Regions from separate parts of the Pseudomonas sp. Leaf127 genome, predicted to be linked through region 3. Evidence: predicted binding sites of a transcription regulator. Region 3 holds the regulator's gene; each other region holds the start of a gene.
The links. Region 3 encodes FliA, which starts transcription of late flagellar genes. Its sites were predicted from a motif close to CTAAAGTTTNNNNNNNNNNNGCCGNTAA; they were not measured.

Region 1 (4,211 bases), on a different contig from region 3:
GTTCGGTCAGGGTTTCACGTACGACCTGCTTGGCAAGGCAGGCGCATTTGCCGCATTGCGTCGCAACACCGAGGGTCTGGCGAACATCCCGATAGCTGCAGCAGCCTTCGAGAATCGACTCGCGGATTTGACCGTCAGTAACACCTAGGCAGAGACAAACGTACATAAGCTTGAACCGTCGCTGTGTATTGCAAGTTGCGAACGAGACTAATGCTAATGAGAATGCTTGTCAAAATTGTTTTGAGCCGGATTCAGCTAGCCCGATGAGTGGTGCGTCGATCAGGAATCGGCGCACTTGCGCAGGGCAAGTGCGCCGGCCGGATCAGTCGTAGTCGCGCCAGCCGCCCATGTCTTTCCAGCGGTTGACGATGCCGCAGAACAGCTCGGCGGTCTTTTCCGTGTCGTAGCGGGCCGAGTGGGCTTCACGGCCGTCAAAGTCCATGCCGGCGGCCTGGCAGGCCTTGGCCAGCACCGTCTGGCCGTAGGCCAGGCCGGCCAGGGTCGCGGTGTCGAAGCTGGAGAAAGGATGAAACGGGTTGCGTTTCATGTCCAGGCGCGCCACGGCGGCGTTGAGAAAGCCCAGGTCGAAGCTGGCGTTGTGGCCGACCAGCACGGCGCGCTTGCAGCCATTGGCCTTGATGGCCTTGCGTACGCCACGAAAGATATCGGTCAGCGCGGTTTCTTCGCTGACCGCCATGCGCAGCGGATGGTCGAGCTTGATTCCGGTGAACTCCAGGGCAGCCGCCTCGATGTTGGCGCCTTCAAAGGGTTCTACCCGAAAGAAATAGGTGTGCTCGGGGTACACAAAACCTTTTTCGTCCATGCCGATGGTCACGGCTGCGATTTCCAGCAGGGCATCGGTGGCCGAGTTGAAGCCGCCTGTTTCGACATCGATCACAACCGGCAGATAGCCGCGAAAGCGCGCGGCCATCGGATGGCGCGAGCCACCGCCATGGTGAATGTCCAGATCGTCGTCGAGATGATCGTCGCTCACGCCTTTTCCTCCAGCACACGCCAGCGCAGTTTTTCACCAGCGCGCAGCGGGATAACGTTCAGTTCGCCAAACGGCAGGCTGGCAGGCGCCGTCCATTCGTCGCGAATCAGAGTGATGGTGTCCTGGTTGGCAGGCAAACCGTAGAAAGCCGGACCGTGCAGGCTGGCAAAACCTTCGAGCCTGTCCAGGGCGTTACGCTGTTCGAACGCCTCGGCATACAGCTCGATGGCAGCATAGGCGGTGTAGCAGCCGGCGCAGCCGCAGGCCGCTTCCTTGGCATGCTGGGCATGGGGTGCCGAGTCGGTGCCCAGGAAGAACTTGCTGCTGGCGCCGGTGGCGGCGTCAAGCAGCGCCACCTGGTGCGTGTTGCGCTTGAGGATCGGCAGGCAATAGAAATGAGGGCGAATGCCACCGACCAGCATGTGGTTGCGGTTGTACAGCAAGTGATGCGCGGTGATGGTCGCCGCCACATTGCCTGAGGCCTCGTTGACGAACTGCACGGCGTCAGCGGTGGTGATGTGCTCGAAGACCACCTTGAGGGTCGGGAAGCGCTCCACGACGCGGCGCAGGTGCTCGTCGATGAACAGCTTCTCGCGGTCGAACACGTCGACTTCGCCACGGGTGACTTCGCCATGCACCAGCAGCAGCAGGCCGACGTCGGCCATGGCTTCAAGGGCCGGGTAGATCTTGTCCAGGCTGGTGACGCCGGAGTCGGAGTTGGTGGTCGCGCCGGCCGGGTACAGCTTGGCCGCATGCACAAAGCCACTGGCCTTGGCGTCGCGGATGTCTTCGGCCGTGGTCTGGTCGGTGAGGTAGAGCACCATCAAGGGTTCGAAGCGGCTGCCGGCAGGTCGTGCCGCCAGGATACGCTGGCGGTAGGCATCGGCTTGTTGCGCGTTGCGCACCGGAGGCACCAGGTTGGGCATGATGATTGCGCGGCCAAAGGTGCGCGCAGCGTCGGCAACGGTATGAGGCAACACAGCTCCGTCACGGAGATGGATGTGCCAGTCGTCGGGACGCAATAGGGTCAGGCGGTCGGACATTGGGGATTCCAGGCGGTTCGAACTCGCGGAATGCTACCGGAAAAGACAGTCTCAGGCACTCGCTATCAAGTTTTGTGGGAAGTTACCGATAGCAAGCCATCAGGTCGGCATTTTTCTGTTTTGCCGCCAATTTTTCAGGTGGAGCCTCCCGTGCGCCAGCGATATCTAGCCCTGCTCAGCCTCGTCGTCAGCCTGCCGGCAGCGGCGATCAATTTCCAGACACGCCTGGAAAGCATCGAGTGGAAGGTCGAGGGCGATCAGTTCGAATGTCGCCTGAGCCAGCCCATTACCGATCTGGGCGCGGGTGAGTTCGTGCGCCGTGCGGGCGAGCAGGCGATCTTTCGCCTGAAGGCTTCCTACAATACGCTGGGCAACGGCTCGGCCACTCTGCTGGCGGCCGCATCGCCCTGGCAGCCTGGGCGCGGCGATATCAACCTGGGGTCGGTGCGGGTCAGTAACGGCGAAATCCCCTTCAATACCACGCAGGCGCAAGCCGGTCGTCTGATCACAGGCTTGCTCGAAGGCCGCAGTCCGGTGATACGTCACTATGCTCGTGACGGCGGCGGCAATATGGAAGTGCGTCTGTTGCCGGCCAGGTTTCGTGAGGCCTTTGGCGAGTACCAGGCCTGCACGGCCAGGCTGCTGCCAATGAATTTCGACCAGATCAAGCAGGCCGAGGTCGGTTTTCCAGGGGGCGGCATCGAGCTCGATGCCAAGGCCAGGGCGCGCCTGGACAATATGCTGGCTTATCTGAAGGCCGATCCGACGGTCAACCATATCGAGCTGGACGGTCACTCCGACAACAGCGGCAACCGCCTGACCAATCGCGACCTGTCACGACGTCGGGCCTTGGCGGTCATGGACTACCTCAAGGCCAATGGTGTGCCTGAAGAGCAGATCACCCTGCGCTTTCACGGTGAGCGCTATCCGCTGGCGGCCAATACCAACAATGCCAACCGCGCCCGCAACCGGCGGGTGAATGTGCATCTGGAGCGTGTGGCGCCCCAGGAACTTCCCGCCCCTGTCGCGCCTGCCGTAGCACCACCGGTCGCTCCGGCGGCTGGTATGTCGGCACCGGCACCGTCCACCACAGGGGCGCCTGCCAAGGCCTCCTGACCGCCTGCGAAGGGTACGAGCGCTGTCGCCTGCGGGTCACAAGCTGTCGCGCCACTGTAAATCTGCGGGTTTGAACGGTAGACTCGACGGTTTTCCGTACAACCCGGTGGAGTGATGGCATGGCGGACGTAAACAAGGTCGTTCTGGCGTATTCTGGTGGCCTGGATACTTCAGTGATCCTGAAGTGGCTGCAAGATACCTATAACTGCGAAGTGGTGACGTTCACCGCTGACCTGGGGCAGGGCGAGGAGGTCGAGCCTGCACGCGCCAAGGCACAGGCCATGGGCGTGAAAGAGATCTACATCGACGATCTGCGCGAAGAGTTCGTGCGCGATTTCGTCTACCCGATGTTCCGTGCCAACACTGTCTATGAAGGCGAGTACCTGCTGGGTACGTCCATCGCACGCCCTCTGATCGCCAAGCGCCTGATCGAAATCGCCAACGAGACCGGTGCTGACGCCATCTCCCACGGTGCGACCGGCAAGGGTAATGACCAGGTGCGCTTCGAACTGGGCGCCTATGCGCTCAAGCCTGGCGTCAAGGTCATCGCCCCATGGCGCGAGTGGGACCTGCTGTCGCGCGAGAAACTGATGGACTACGCTGAAAAGCATGCCATCCCGATCGAGCGTCATGGCAAGAAAAAGTCGCCGTACTCCATGGACGCCAACCTGCTGCACATCTCGTATGAAGGCGGTGTGCTGGAAGACACCTGGACCGAACACGAAGAAGACATGTGGCGCTGGACCCGGTCGCCTGAAGATGCCCCCAATACCCCGACCTACCTTGAGCTGACCTACCGCGCCGGCGACATCGTGGCGATCGATGGCAAGGACCTGAGTCCGGCCCAGGTGCTGGCCGAACTGAACCGCATTGGCGGCGAGAACGGTATCGGTCGCCTCGACATCGTCGAGAACCGCTACGTGGGCATGAAGTCGCGCGGCTGCTACGAGACCCCGGGCGGCACCATCATGTTGCGTGCCCACCGTGCCATCGAGTCGATCACCCTGGACCGCGAAGTGGCTCACCTCAAGGATGAGCTCATGCCGCGCTACGCCAGC
Region 2 (4,211 bases), on a different contig from region 3:
GCCGGTCGCGGGCAAGCGCGCTCCTTGGACAGAGCGCGGGGCGTCAGATCACGAAGCGCCCCACCAGGGTTTGCAGGTGGTTGCCCAGGCGCGCCAGCTCGACGCTGGAGGCGGCGGTTTCTTCGCTGGCGGCGGCGGTCTGTTGCGACACGTCACGCACATTGAGCACGCTGCGGTTGATCTCGTCGGCCGTGGCGCTTTGCTGCTCGGCGGCGGCGGCAATCTGCTGGTTCATCGCCTGGATGGCCGAGACCGTGCGGGTGATGCTTTCCAGCGAGCCCCCGGCGCGGCGGGTCAGCTCGACGCTGCTGTCGGTCAGCGCCAGGCTGTCGTCCATGATGCTCGACACCTGCTGGGTGCCGCTTTGCAGGCCGGCAATCAGCGCTTCGATCTCTTCGGTGGACTTCTGGGTACGCTGCGCCAGGCTGCGCACCTCATCGGCCACCACGGCAAAGCCGCGTCCGGCTTCACCGGCGCGCGCCGCTTCAATGGCGGCGTTCAGCGCCAGCAGGTTGGTCTGTTCGGCCACCGACTTGATCACATCCAGCACGCTACCGATCTTGTCGCTTTCGCGCTTGAGTTCGTCCATGGCGGCAGTGGAATTACCCATGGCCTTGGCCAGGCGTTCGATCTGGCCAATGGCCTCGTTGACCACCCGGTCACCCTCACGGGCCTGCTGGTCGGCGGCCAGTGCCGCTTCCGAGGCTTCTTCGGCGTTGCGCGCCACTTCCTGCACGGTGGCGGTCATTTCATGCATGGCGGTGGCCACCTGATCGGTCTCGACCCGCTGGCTGTTGACCCCGGCGCTGGTCTGCTCGGTAACGGCCGAGAGTTCTTCGGCCGCGCTGGCAATCTGCGTCACGCCATCGCGAATGCCGCCCACCAGCTCGCGCAGGCTGACGGTCATGCGCTGCAGGGTGCCTTGCAGCACACCCAGTTCGTCCCGGCGATTGACGTTGAGGTTGTGGCTGAGGTCGCCGGCGGCCACGCGCTCGACGGCCTTGAGCGTATCTTGCAGGGGCAGGGTGATCTGCCGCGTGATGATCCAGCCGGCGAGCACACTGAACAGCAGCGCCAGGGCCGTGCCCAGGACAATGGTCAGCACCGCCTGCTCGCTCTCCTTGTCGCGGCTGGCATTCTGGTCGGCAATCAGTTCACGACTCAGTCTGACCATTGTTTCGCCAAGCGGTGCCATCTTTTCCAGCGCGGTGAGGCTGGCGGTCTGGGCATCATGGTACTTGCCCACCGCCTTGCGATAGCCTTGCAGGCCCGCCTGTGCCGCCTGCAGCGTCGGCAGGAAGTCGGCCGGAATATCGCCAGCCAGGGCGTTGATGCCGGTCATGGCCTCGTCGATGGCCGCGTTGGCGTTCTTCTCGAATTCGGCACGGCCGCTGTAGGTGTAGCCGCGCACCTGAAAGCGTGCTTGTTGCAGCAATTTGCTGACGCCAACGATATTGTTGAAGGCCAGAATATCGTTGCTCTTGAGCAGTTCGGCTTCGAGCTTGTTGATTTCGGCCACGGCCTTGTCGGCGCTGTCGCCCATCAGGCTGCGGGTGCCTTCACGGGTTTCGATGGCCTGGCTCATTTCCATGAACGCCTGACGATAATCACCGGCGGTCTTGATTTGCGTGTCCAGGCGTTGCTGGTTGGCGGGCGAGCGAATAAGGCTGCGTGCCGCGCGCAGATCGATGTCGAGCTGGTCGAGGGCTGCCACAACGTTCTTTGCCGCTTCGGCGCTGGACAGGGCTTCATAGCGCTGACGCTGGATACGCAGTTCCAGGGTCTGCTCATTGATCTGATTGATGGCACTGACCCGGTCGCCCCGATCGATCAGGGACTGGATGCTGCGCCAACCGGTGGTGCTGATGGCCAGGGTCATCAGCACCACGAGGCCGAAACCGAGCGCCAGTTTGCGGCTGACACTCGCGTTGGCGAGACGTTGGGTAATGGACATGAGGACTCCTTGCCGGGCAGATACAGTACGAACCCCTGTATCGGCAAGAATCCTGCAAGCTGAAGCGATTTAGATGACGGAGCAAATGCTCAGAACAAGCGCGCCAACAGTGCCGTGACCGCAGTCTCGACGCGCAGGATGCGCGCCCCGAGCTGCACCGGCTGCAACCCGGCGCCGGCCAGCAGATCGACCTCGTACGGAATCCAGCCACCTTCCGGGCCAATGGCCAGGGTCACCGGCTGTTCGACCGCCCGCGGGCAGGGCGGAAAATCACCCGGATGGCCGACCAGCCCGAGGGTGTCCTGGGCCAGGGCCGGCAGGCGGTCCTCGACGAATGGCTTGAAGCGCTTTTCGATCAGCACCTCGGGCAACACGCTGTCGCGGGCCTGCTCCAGGCCCAGGATCAGGTTCTCGCGGATGGCCTCGGGGTTGAGGAACGGGGTCTGCCAGAAGCTTTTCTCGACCCGATAGCTGTTGACCAGAATCAGCCGTGGCACGCCCATGGTGGCCACGGTCTGGAACACCCGGCGCAGCATTTTCGGGCGCGGCACGGCCAGGATCAGGGTCAGCGGGAGCTTGGCCGGCGGCGGGCTGTGCAGGGTCACGCGCAGCTCGGCTTCGCGTGGCTCCAGGCGCAGCACTTCGGCTTCCCCCAGCAGGCCGCCGATACGGCCGACCCGCAGGCGGTCACCGACCGCGACCCGCTGCACCTCCTGCATGTGGGTCAGGCGCCGGTCACGCAACACCACACGGTCGGCCGCGATGAAGTCGGCCTCTTCGAGCAGCAGCAGGTTCACGACAGCGGCGCTGGCGGCTGGTCGCGCTTCTGGTCTTCAGGGTGCTCGCCGCGCTTGCTGATCATGCTGCTGCACAGGATGCCCAGCTCGAACAGCAGCCACATCGGCACTGCCAACAGGGTCTGCGAGAAGATGTCCGGCGGGGTGAGGATCATGCCGACCACAAAGCAGCCGATGATCACGTAGGGGCGGATCTTCTTCAGGTACTTGACGTCGACCACACCGATCCACACCAGCAACACCACGGCCACCGGAATCTCGAAGGCCACGCCGAAGGCAAAGAACAGCGTCATGACGAAGTCCAGGTAGCTGGCGATGTCGGTCATCATCGACACGCCTTCGGGCGTCACGCTGGCAAAGAAGTGGAAAATCAGCGGGAACACCAGGAAGTAGGCGAACGCCATGCCGGCATAGAACAGGATGATGCTCGACACCAGCAAGGGCACGGCGATGCGCTTTTCATGCCGGTACAGGCCCGGTGCGATGAAGCCCCAGACCTGATGCAGGATGATGGGCATCGAGGCGAACAATGCCACCATCATGGTCAGCTTGAAGGGCGTCAGGAACGGCGAGGCCACATCGGTGGCAATCATCGTCGCGCCTTCGGGCAGGTAGGCGCGCAGCGGGGCAGACACCAGGGTGTAGATCTTCTGCGCAAAGTAGAACAGGCAGGCAAAGACCACAAATACCGCAGCCACGCAACGCAGCAGGCGTGTACGCAGCTCGGTCAGGTGCGAGACCAGCGGCATGGGCTGGTCGTTTTCCGGGATATCAGCGCTCATGGGGCTCGCGATGGCAATGACGGGTCAGTGAGGGCAGCCGGCTGACCGACAGGCGTGGCCACGGTCGCAGGCTTGGGTGTTTTTTCCAGGGTCAGACGCGGCGTTGCCGGCGTGACGGTGGCTGGCGGCACCGAAGACTCAGGTTGCAGCGCAATGGGTTGCGGATCCGGTTCGACTGCCGGGGCGTCGCGATTGAGCACGTCTTCGTTGGGCGGCGAGAACAGCTTGCGGGCTTCTTCTTCCAGCGACAGGATGTGCTCGTTGTGCAGTTGCCGGCGAATCTCGTCGGCACCGATTTCACGTTCCACTTCCTGCTTGATGGCATTGAAGCTGCGCCGCAGACGACCTATCCACAGCCCGGCGGTACGCGCGGCTCCCGGCAGGCGCTCGGGACCCAGTACCAGCAGGGCCACCAGGCCGATCAGCAGCAGTTCGGAAAAGCTGATACCAAACATGGATCAGACCTGGTCCTTGCGCACCGGATCCTGCACCCTTTGCGCCTGGGCATCGATGGTGTGCGGCGGTTGGGGTTGCGGGTTATGCGCCGTGCTCTGGGCCGGCTGCGGTTGTGGCTGCGGCTGGGCCGTTGGGTTGGGCTCGGCCGGCTTTTCATCGTCGTGCATGGCCTTGCGAAAGCCCTTGATCGATTCGCCGACATCACTGCCCAGGCCCTTGAGC
Region 3 (4,211 bases):
GCCACAGGCGCCGGGCTGGCCGCTGCGGTGGGTGTCGCCTTGTCGGCATCGAACGAGCCCTTGCCATGCAACTGATCAAGCAGCGCTTCGAATTCGTCGTCGGTGATTTCGTCGCTGTTCACCGCTGGGGCCGCTGCCGACGCTGGCACTGCCGCTGTGGCAGCGGGGGCTGCCGCTGCGATGCCGGCATCGAACGAGCCCTTGCCATGCAACTGGTCGAGCAGCGCTTCGAATTCGTGGTCGGTGATTTCATCGCTGGCCGCCACCGGCGCAGACGGTACAGGTGCAGGTGCAGCAGGTGCCAGGGCATCGGACTTGGCACCTTGCAGCGAATCGAGCAGACGCTCGAATTCGTCATCGGTGATTTCATCGCCAGGGGCCGGGGCTTCAGGTTCTGCAGCCTGTTGTGCCACAGGCTCCGCGGCCGCAGGTGCTTCATCAGCGGCCTGCGGATCGGCCAGACGCGCCAGCGCCGCCAGCAGTTCAGGGGTGGCAGGCGTGACGTCACTGCGCTCGCGCACCTGGCCGAACATGCTGTTGACGGTGTCCAGGGCTTCGAGAACCACGTCCATCAATTCTGAATCTACGCGTCGTTCACCCTTGCGCAGGATGTCGAACACGTTCTCGGCAATGTGGCAGCACTCCACCAGCTCATGCAGCTGGAGGAAGCCGGCGCCCCCTTTAACAGTGTGAAAACCGCGAAAAATTGCGTTGAGCAAGTCTGCGTCATCCGGTCGGCTTTCAAGCTCGACCAGCTGTTCGGACAATTGCTCGAGAATCTCGCCGGCCTCTACCAGAAAATCCTGAAGGATCTCTTCATCGGCGCCGAAGCTCATGGGGGTGCTCCCTAAAATTAACCGTCAAGACCTAGAAGCCGAGGCTCGATAACAAGTCGTCCACATCATCCTGACCGGAAACGACATCTTCCCGTTTATCGGCATGAATTTGCGGACCTTCACCTTGGGCGAGATTTTTTTTCGGATTATTTTCCGCCAACAGTGCTTCACGATCATGTTCAATGCCGGCAAAGCGATCGACATGGCTGGCCATCAGCACCAGCTTGAGCAGATTGCTTTCAACTTCGGTGACCAATTGCGTCACGCGCTTGATCACCTGGCCGGTCAGGTCCTGATAGTCCTGAGCAAGCAGAATGTCGTTGAGGTTGGTCGCCACGCTGTGACTTTCCTTTTCGGTACGAGAAAGAAAGCCTTCGACGCGCTTTGCCAGCCCACGAAACTCTTCGGCACCGATTTCGCGGCGCATCAGGCGCCCCCAGTCGGCGCTCAACGCCTTGGCGTCGTCGCTCAGGCTGTTCATCAGCGGCGTGCTCTGCTCCACCAGGTCCATGGTGCGGTTGGCCGCGCCCTCGGTCAGGCGCACAACATACGACAGGCGTTCGGTGGCGTCCGTGATCTGCGACACCTCTTCGGCCTGTGGCATCTGCGGGTCTATCTGGAAGTTGACGATCGCACTGTGCAATTCACGTGTCAGCTTGCCCACTTCCTGATAAAGGCCGCGGTCCCGAGTCTGGTTGAGCTCATGGATCAATTGCACGGCATCGCCGAACTTGCCTCTTTCAAGGCTGGCGACAAGCTCGTGCGCATGTTTTTTCAGGGTCGACTCGAAGTCGCCCAATGAATCGTTGTTGTCCATAGCGCCCTCGCGGCATGCATCAGCTATTGACGCGCTCGAAGATCTTCTCGATCTTTTCTTGCAGTACCTGGGCGGTAAAAGGCTTGACCACATAGCCGTTCACGCCAGCCTGGGCCGCTTCGATGATCTGCTCACGCTTGGCTTCGGCAGTCACCATCAGCACCGGAATGTGCTTGAGACGTTCGTCCAGGCGCACTTGACGCAACAGGTCGATACCCGACATGCCGGGCATGTTCCAGTCAGTGACCAGAAAATCGAAACCACCGCTTTGCAGCATCGGCAATGCGGTCAGGCCGTCATCGGCTTCCGACGTGTTGGTGAACCCCAGGTCACGCAACAGGTTTTTTATGATCCGCCGCATCGTTGAAAAATCGTCAACGATGAGGATTTTCATGTTCTTGTCCAATTCGACCTCCAAACAGTCCTGAACGAGCCCGGCTCCCGGACCCGCTGTTCACTCAATACCGGCACAGCACATTTTCGACCGCTTGCCGCTTTCACAGGCCTGGCACATGGACACGGGCAAACGCCTGAACCAGTCATCCCCAGGGATGCTGACAGGCTCCTGCCTTGTCCGGGTACTCGACACGTGACGCCTTGCACAGCCGGTCTGCAGCCGCCCGGACACTCCGGACGCTGTCAGCGTGCGCGCCACTCCCCCAAACGCCCCCGCAAACGTGCGGCGCACTGGCTGTGTAACTGGCTGACCCGTGATTCGCTGACCCCCAGGACCTCACCGATTTCCTTGAGGTTCAGCTCTTCGTCATAGTACAGCGCCAATACCAGACGCTCACGCTCCGGCAGATTGGCGATGGCATCGGCCAACGCGGCCTGGAAGCGCTCGTCTTCCAGGTCCCGCGACGGCTCCAGCGAAGCGCTGGCGCCATCCTCGTGCAGCCCGTCATGATCGCCGTCCTGCAAGAGGTCGTCAAAGCTGAACAGGCGGCTGCCCAAGGTGTCGTTCAAGATAGCGTAATAATCATCCAGACTTAACTGGAGTTCGGCCGCAATCTCATGATCTTTAGCGTCGCGGCCGGTTTTTGCTTCAATGCCACGAATCGCATCGCTGACCATGCGGGTATTACGGTGCACCGAACGCGGTGCCCAGTCGCCCTTGCGCACCTCATCGAGCATCGCGCCACGAATGCGGATGCCGGCGTAGGTCTCGAAACTGGCGCCCTTGCTCGAATCGTATTTGGTCGACACTTCCAGCAGGCCGATCATGCCGGCCTGGATCAGGTCTTCCACCTGCACACTGGCCGGCAGGCGCGCCAGCAGGTGATAGGCAATGCGCTTGACCAACGGCGCATAACGCTCGATCAGTTCGTACTGCGAATTCCTGGAAGCCTTGCTGTACATCTGGTAACCGCTGGCTGTCATTGAACGGGTCCCGCTGCGCTGGTCTGGTGAACAAGCCGCTCGACGAAGAACTCAAGGTGCCCGCGCGGATTGGCCGGCAGAGGCCAGGTGTCGACCTTCTGGGCAATGGCCTTGAACGCCAGGGCGCACTTGGAACGTGGAAACGCTTCGTAGACGGCGCGCTGTTTCTGCACGGCCTTGCGTACACACTCATCATAGGGAACGGCACCGACATACTGCAGCGCCACGTCAAGGAAACGGTCGGTGACCTTGGTCAGCTTGGCAAACAGGTTGCGCCCTTCCTGGGGGCTCTGGGCCATGTTGGCCAGGACCCGGAAACGGTTCATGCCGTAGTCACGGTTGAGCAGCTTGATCAGGGCGTAGGCATCGGTGATCGAGGTCGGCTCGTCGCACACCACCAGCATCACTTCCTGGGCGGCGCGCACAAAGCTGACCACTGACTCGCCGATACCGGCAGCGGTGTCGATGACCAACACGTCAAGATTGTCGCCAATCTCGCTGAAGGCCTGGATCAGGCCGGCATGCTGGGCGGGCGCCAGGTGCACCATGCTCTGGGTGCCGGAAGCCGCCGGCACGATGCGTACGCCGCCAGGGCCCTGCAACAGCACGTCGCGCAGTTCGCAGCGGCCTTCGATGACGTCGGCCAGGGTGTGCTTGGGGGTCAGGCCCAGCAAGACATCGACATTGGCCAGGCCAAGGTCGGCATCGAGCAACATGACACGTCGCCCAAGCTCGGCCAGCGCCAGTGAAAGGTTCACTGACACGTTGGTCTTGCCGACGCCACCTTTGCCGCCGGTCACGGCGATAACCTGTACGGGATGCATGCTGCCCATGTTATTTCATTACCTTGTCATGCGTAGACCGAAACCACATTACGGGCTGCACGTTCGCTTGCGAACAATGCCTGGCAGACCAGATATGCAGGGACCTTCCAATCGTTTCCATCAATTACCCCACTTGCTTGCCGGGTTTGTGATAGAGGTCGGCGAACATGTCCGCCATGGCCTCCTCACTCGGCTCATCCTGCATCTGCACACTGACCGCGCGGCTCACCAGCTGGTGACGACGCGGCAGGTGCAGATCATCAGGAATACGCGGCCCATCGGTCAGATAGGCCACAGGCAATTCGTGACTGATCGCCAGGCTCAGGACTTCGCCGAGGCTGGCGGTTTCGTCCA
Region 4 (4,211 bases), on a different contig from region 3:
CACCACCCAGTCGCTGGCGGCCTACCGCAACGATGAGTTCGACCTGGCAGTGATCCATGCGCCGGATCCGGCCAGTGCCGCCAGTGTGATTCACGACCTCACGCGCATTGCGCGCCAAGGGTTGATCACGCTGGGGTAAACCTTGGCGGTGCCGACGGGCGGCGCACCCTGAACTTTCATTTCACAGCTCTGGTCATCATACCGACACCTGGGCGGCTCACTATGGGACAACAGTCTGTTGTCCGGTTTGGCTGTGCGGTTTTCGAATGGACTCAGTGAAAGGATCGAACATGGGAACAGCCAGCTCGTCGGAGAAATCCAAACACCTCAAGCGGCGTGCCACGGTGATCTATTGCCGTGACGACGAGATCCTTTTCGTGCGCAAGCGCAAGGCCAAATGGAACCTGCCTGGCGGGCGGGTCGAGCGTGGAGAAACCCCCAAGGCCGCAGCCTTGCGGGAAATGGCCGAGGAAACCGGGCTTGAGTTCAACTCGCTGACGTTCGTCTCTACCTACCGGGAGGAGGCGGTCATCCATTTCATTTTCGAAGCGCGCAGGGCGGTGCCCAAAAAGCCCCGGCCATGCAACGAGATTGATGATTGCCGGTGGCTTTCGGTCAAGGAACTGTGCAAGCGGGATATACGGGGCCCGATCCGCTCGTTGCTCAAGCGTTGTGCCTCGGACCTGGAGCGCAAGCTGACGCTTCACTAGGCTTTTCAACACTGGAGAAGATCGCCATGCCACACCGTGAACGAGCAGAAGTCGAACGGCTGGAGCAACACCTGGCCGATGCCTACACCGCGTACCGTAAACACTTCGACTCGGCACCTTATCCCTCCAGTGAGGAGGAGTGGGCCGAACTCAACCGCTATCGAAAAGCCGTCTCACAGGCCAGTGCTGCCCTGGACGCCTATTGTGCAGGGCCTGATCGATAACGTGCCGCTATGCCTTGCGCGCCTCGCTGACGCGAAAGCGGATGTTATCCAGGTAATTTGATTTGAGTTCGGCGGCCAGGGGGCCCAGCACCGGGTTGGCCTTGAAGGGGGTCATCATGTCTTCGACGATCTGCTGCACACTGGCCGTTGCCGCCGCCACGCTCGCAGGCACACGCGGATCGAATTCAATGGCCTCCATGCGCTCGTCCAGCATTTTGAGTACGGGCTCTGCGTTCCTGATTTGCGTGCGGATTACATCAACCGACGTTTCCATCCTGACCTCCATGTAGTCATGCTTGAGGGCTCTGTATGGCGGCTTTCAGGCCGGTTCTGAGCCTTCGTGATGGCGCGATTGTACCTGCCAAATGCTTCAGAATCTGGTCAGGCGGCATTATTTCTCAAGCACCTGTCCATTGCGGTCTGCAAAATGGATGGCGCGTCAGCGCTTTTTCAAGACGTGCATGATGTCCCGTTGAGACAGCCGTGCCCCATGCCCTTGCCGCTGAATCAATACGCTTATCTATCAAGGGCTTGTAAGGAGCGTCAGGCGCCTGACGCAGCAAGAGAAACGGGCGGGCAATAATAAAGTGGTCGCAAGGGCGCTGGCGTCTATCAAGGTTCCTTGCGCCGGGTCGATAGCCAAGATGGCACCTTGGTTAAAGACCAGCTTGGGTATCGAAAGCTCACGAATAAAAACCAAAGAGGGCGTCCATGACCATTTTGCAGCGAGTAATCGGCGGGTTTGCGGTATTGGTGCTATTGCTGTTGGCAATGGCGGGCCTCAGCTATCAGAACACACGGTCCATCAGCGATCGTTTGACCGTGATCACTGGCCAGTCGGCGCCCTTGAGCCGCGCCGCCAGCGAGTTGTATGTGTATATCCTGCGCGCCCACCAGGCGTTGTTGGCCAATTTGATCAACGATAACCTGGCGCAGATTGATGCCGGTCAACAACCGTTTGATGACAGTATTCGTCAATTCAACGAGTTGCTGGGACGCACCGATGCTTATATCGGCGATCGCGATGAACTGCGGGCCAGTCTCGCGCAAGAACGTCAGTCCGTCAGTGTCTACGCCGAACAGGCCAAGGCCCTGATCGTCGTGCATCGCGCGCACGTGCAACAACTGGCGTTGAACCGCTTATTGCAAAGCTACAGCACCGTGCAAGCGGCTCAATTGACCCGTTATTTGCGTGATTACATTGCCCGCGCACGCAGTGAAGACGCGGTAGCGCAAGTCGCCGCCGCCGAACAGTTGTTGCTTGAGGTCAATAAAGCCTACGACGGCCTGGCCGCGCACGCCGCCACACCCGATATCGGCGTCTTGCAGCGCGTGCTCAATCTGCAGGACGAAGTGATCAACACGCGCCTGCAGGCCATGACGGCGGTCGATCCAAGGATCGGACGGATCACCGGGGTCATGGTCAATCGCCTGCTGACGGACCTGACGGCGGCCGACGGGCTGTTTCGGGCTTATCAGGCAGAAGCGCAACTGGACGCACAAGTGCTGCAGCAACGCCAGTCAGTCGAGACCACGTTGCAATCCACCCTGGCGCAGATCGGTCAATTCGGCAGTCAGGCGCTTGAAGTGGCCAATCAGGCCAGGGATGCTGCCAATGCCACCATCAGCACCGGCCGCACCTGGTTGCTGCTCGCCTGTGTCCTGGCAATGGTGGCGGCGGTGCTTATTGGTCTCTGGGTCGCCTTCAGCCTGCGCAGGCCGCTGGCCGCCTTCCGTGAAGTCCTCAAGCAACTGACGGGCGGCGATATGCGCGTCAGCTTCGATGTCAGTCGCCGGGATGAATTTGGTGAGCTGGGCGGTTACCTGAATGAACTGACCGGGGCGTTGCGCACGATTTTTACCGAACTGATCCGCTCGGCCGACTCCCTGGCCGTCACCGCTGGAAACAACGCCCTCAACAGCGAGCAGACCACCCGCGTGGTGGATGAGCAAAAGGACAAGCTGCAATCGGCCGCCTCGGCCATGACGCAAATGGAAAGCACGGTGGAGGAGGTTGCACGGCGCGCGCAGGATACGCGCAAGGCCGTGGACGATACCCGCGACCTGACCGATGCGGTGCAAGAGCGTGTGTCTGAAACCATCGTCAATATTCGCCAGCAGGCCGAACAGGTCAACAAGGCTGCCGAAGTCACTGACGAGCTGCAACGGTATGGCCAGAGCATCGAGGGCATTGTCGTGGCGATCCGTGCCATCGCCGAGCAGACCAACCTGCTGGCCCTCAATGCCGCCATTGAAGCGGCTCGCGCCGGCGAGCAGGGTCGAGGCTTTGCCGTGGTCGCTGACGAGGTACGTTCACTGGCGGGCCGTACCCAGACCTCGACCGGGGAAATCCAGGAAGTGATCGGCAAGATGCAGGAAAAGATTCATTCGGTCGTGCAGGTGATGAACGAAAGCCAACAGCAATCGAGCCAGTGTGTGACGCTGGCCTCGGGTGCCGGGGAGCTGCTGCTGTCGATGAGCGAGGCGGTCGGCACCATCCGCGACATGAATATCCAGATTGCCGCGGCCACCGAGCAACAGAGCGCAACCGTGCAAGACACCAGCCGCATGGTCATTCAGATCAACGATTCTGCCCAGCAGGCCGCTGACGGCGCTGAGCAGTCAGCGAGCAGTAGCCAGAGCCTGTCGAAGATGGCCAGTGTGCAGCGCGAGCTGCTTCAACAATTCAAAGTTTGACCCTTGGAGGTCAGAAAAATGAAAGCAGGGTCAATGCTCATTCTGGGTTCGATGCTGTTCATCACCGGCCTGGCTCAGGCCGCTACACCGCTGCTGGGTGTCGCCATGGCCAAGTACGATGACAATTTCCAGACGCTTCTGCGCAACAGCGTGCAGCAGCACGCGACCTCGGTGAGTGCCGATGTCTTCATGGAGAACGGTCAGGACAACGCCGACTTGCAGATGAGGCAGTTTCGCAACCTGGTCGACTCTAAAGTGGACGCAATCATTGTGGCGACGGTCGACGATAAAAGTTCGGCGCAGATGATGAAGCTGGCTGACGCGGCCAGGATCCCGCTGGTCTTTGTCAACCGTAGCCCGGCGCTGGAAAAGCTGGCAGCACAAACCGCCTACGTCGGCTCCAACGAGCTGGAGTCCGGCACGCTGCAAATGGAAGAACTGGCGCGTCGTGCCGGCTACAAAGGCAACGTGGTCATAGTGGTAGGCGACCCCGGCAATGCCGCTTCGCGGATGCGCACCGAGGATGTGGAACACGTCGTCGCCAAATACCCGGGCATGAAAATCGTGCAGAAAAAGGTGG

Region 1: the regulator FliA is predicted to act here: its motif matches at 2,102-2,129, upstream of ASF84_RS01965 (flagellar protein MotY).
Region 2: the regulator FliA is predicted to act here: its motif matches at 1,992-2,019, upstream of ASF84_RS23665 (methyl-accepting chemotaxis protein).
Region 4: the regulator FliA is predicted to act here: its motif matches at 1,546-1,573, upstream of ASF84_RS08940 (methyl-accepting chemotaxis protein).

The regions. Positions count from the first base shown of each region.
Region 1 covers NZ_LMOA01000001.1:429,042-433,252, forward strand. Annotated here, with positions in the region: gene ASF84_RS28265 (bacterioferritin-associated ferredoxin) at 1-166, opposite strand, end outside; gene rnt (ribonuclease T) at 323-994, opposite strand; gene pyrC (dihydroorotase) at 991-2,037, opposite strand; gene ASF84_RS01965 (flagellar protein MotY) at 2,188-3,153, shown strand; gene ASF84_RS01970 (argininosuccinate synthase) at 3,273-4,211, shown strand, end outside.
Region 2 covers NZ_LMOA01000023.1:571,382-575,592, forward strand. Annotated here, with positions in the region: gene ASF84_RS23665 (methyl-accepting chemotaxis protein) at 44-1,879, opposite strand; gene ASF84_RS23670 (16S rRNA (uracil(1498)-N(3))-methyltransferase) at 2,044-2,751, opposite strand; gene tatC (twin-arginine translocase subunit TatC) at 2,748-3,533, opposite strand; gene tatB (Sec-independent protein translocase protein TatB) at 3,530-3,988, opposite strand; gene ASF84_RS23685 (twin-arginine translocase TatA/TatE family subunit) at 3,992-4,211, opposite strand, start outside.
Region 3 covers NZ_LMOA01000020.1:413,327-417,537, reverse strand. Annotated here, with positions in the region: gene ASF84_RS12550 (chemotaxis protein CheA) at 1-836, opposite strand, end outside; gene ASF84_RS12545 (protein phosphatase CheZ) at 868-1,653, opposite strand; gene ASF84_RS12540 (chemotaxis response regulator CheY) at 1,673-2,047, opposite strand; gene fliA (RNA polymerase sigma factor FliA) at 2,293-3,033, opposite strand; gene fleN (flagellar synthesis regulator FleN) at 3,030-3,866, opposite strand; gene flhF (flagellar biosynthesis protein FlhF) at 3,982-4,211, opposite strand, start outside.
Region 4 covers NZ_LMOA01000012.1:267,736-271,946, forward strand. Annotated here, with positions in the region: gene ASF84_RS08925 (hypothetical protein) at 1-139, shown strand, start outside; gene ASF84_RS08930 (NUDIX hydrolase) at 291-710, shown strand; gene ASF84_RS29030 (hypothetical protein) at 737-934, shown strand; gene ASF84_RS08935 (hypothetical protein) at 942-1,208, opposite strand; gene ASF84_RS08940 (methyl-accepting chemotaxis protein) at 1,646-3,631, shown strand; gene ASF84_RS08945 (substrate-binding domain-containing protein) at 3,650-4,211, shown strand, end outside.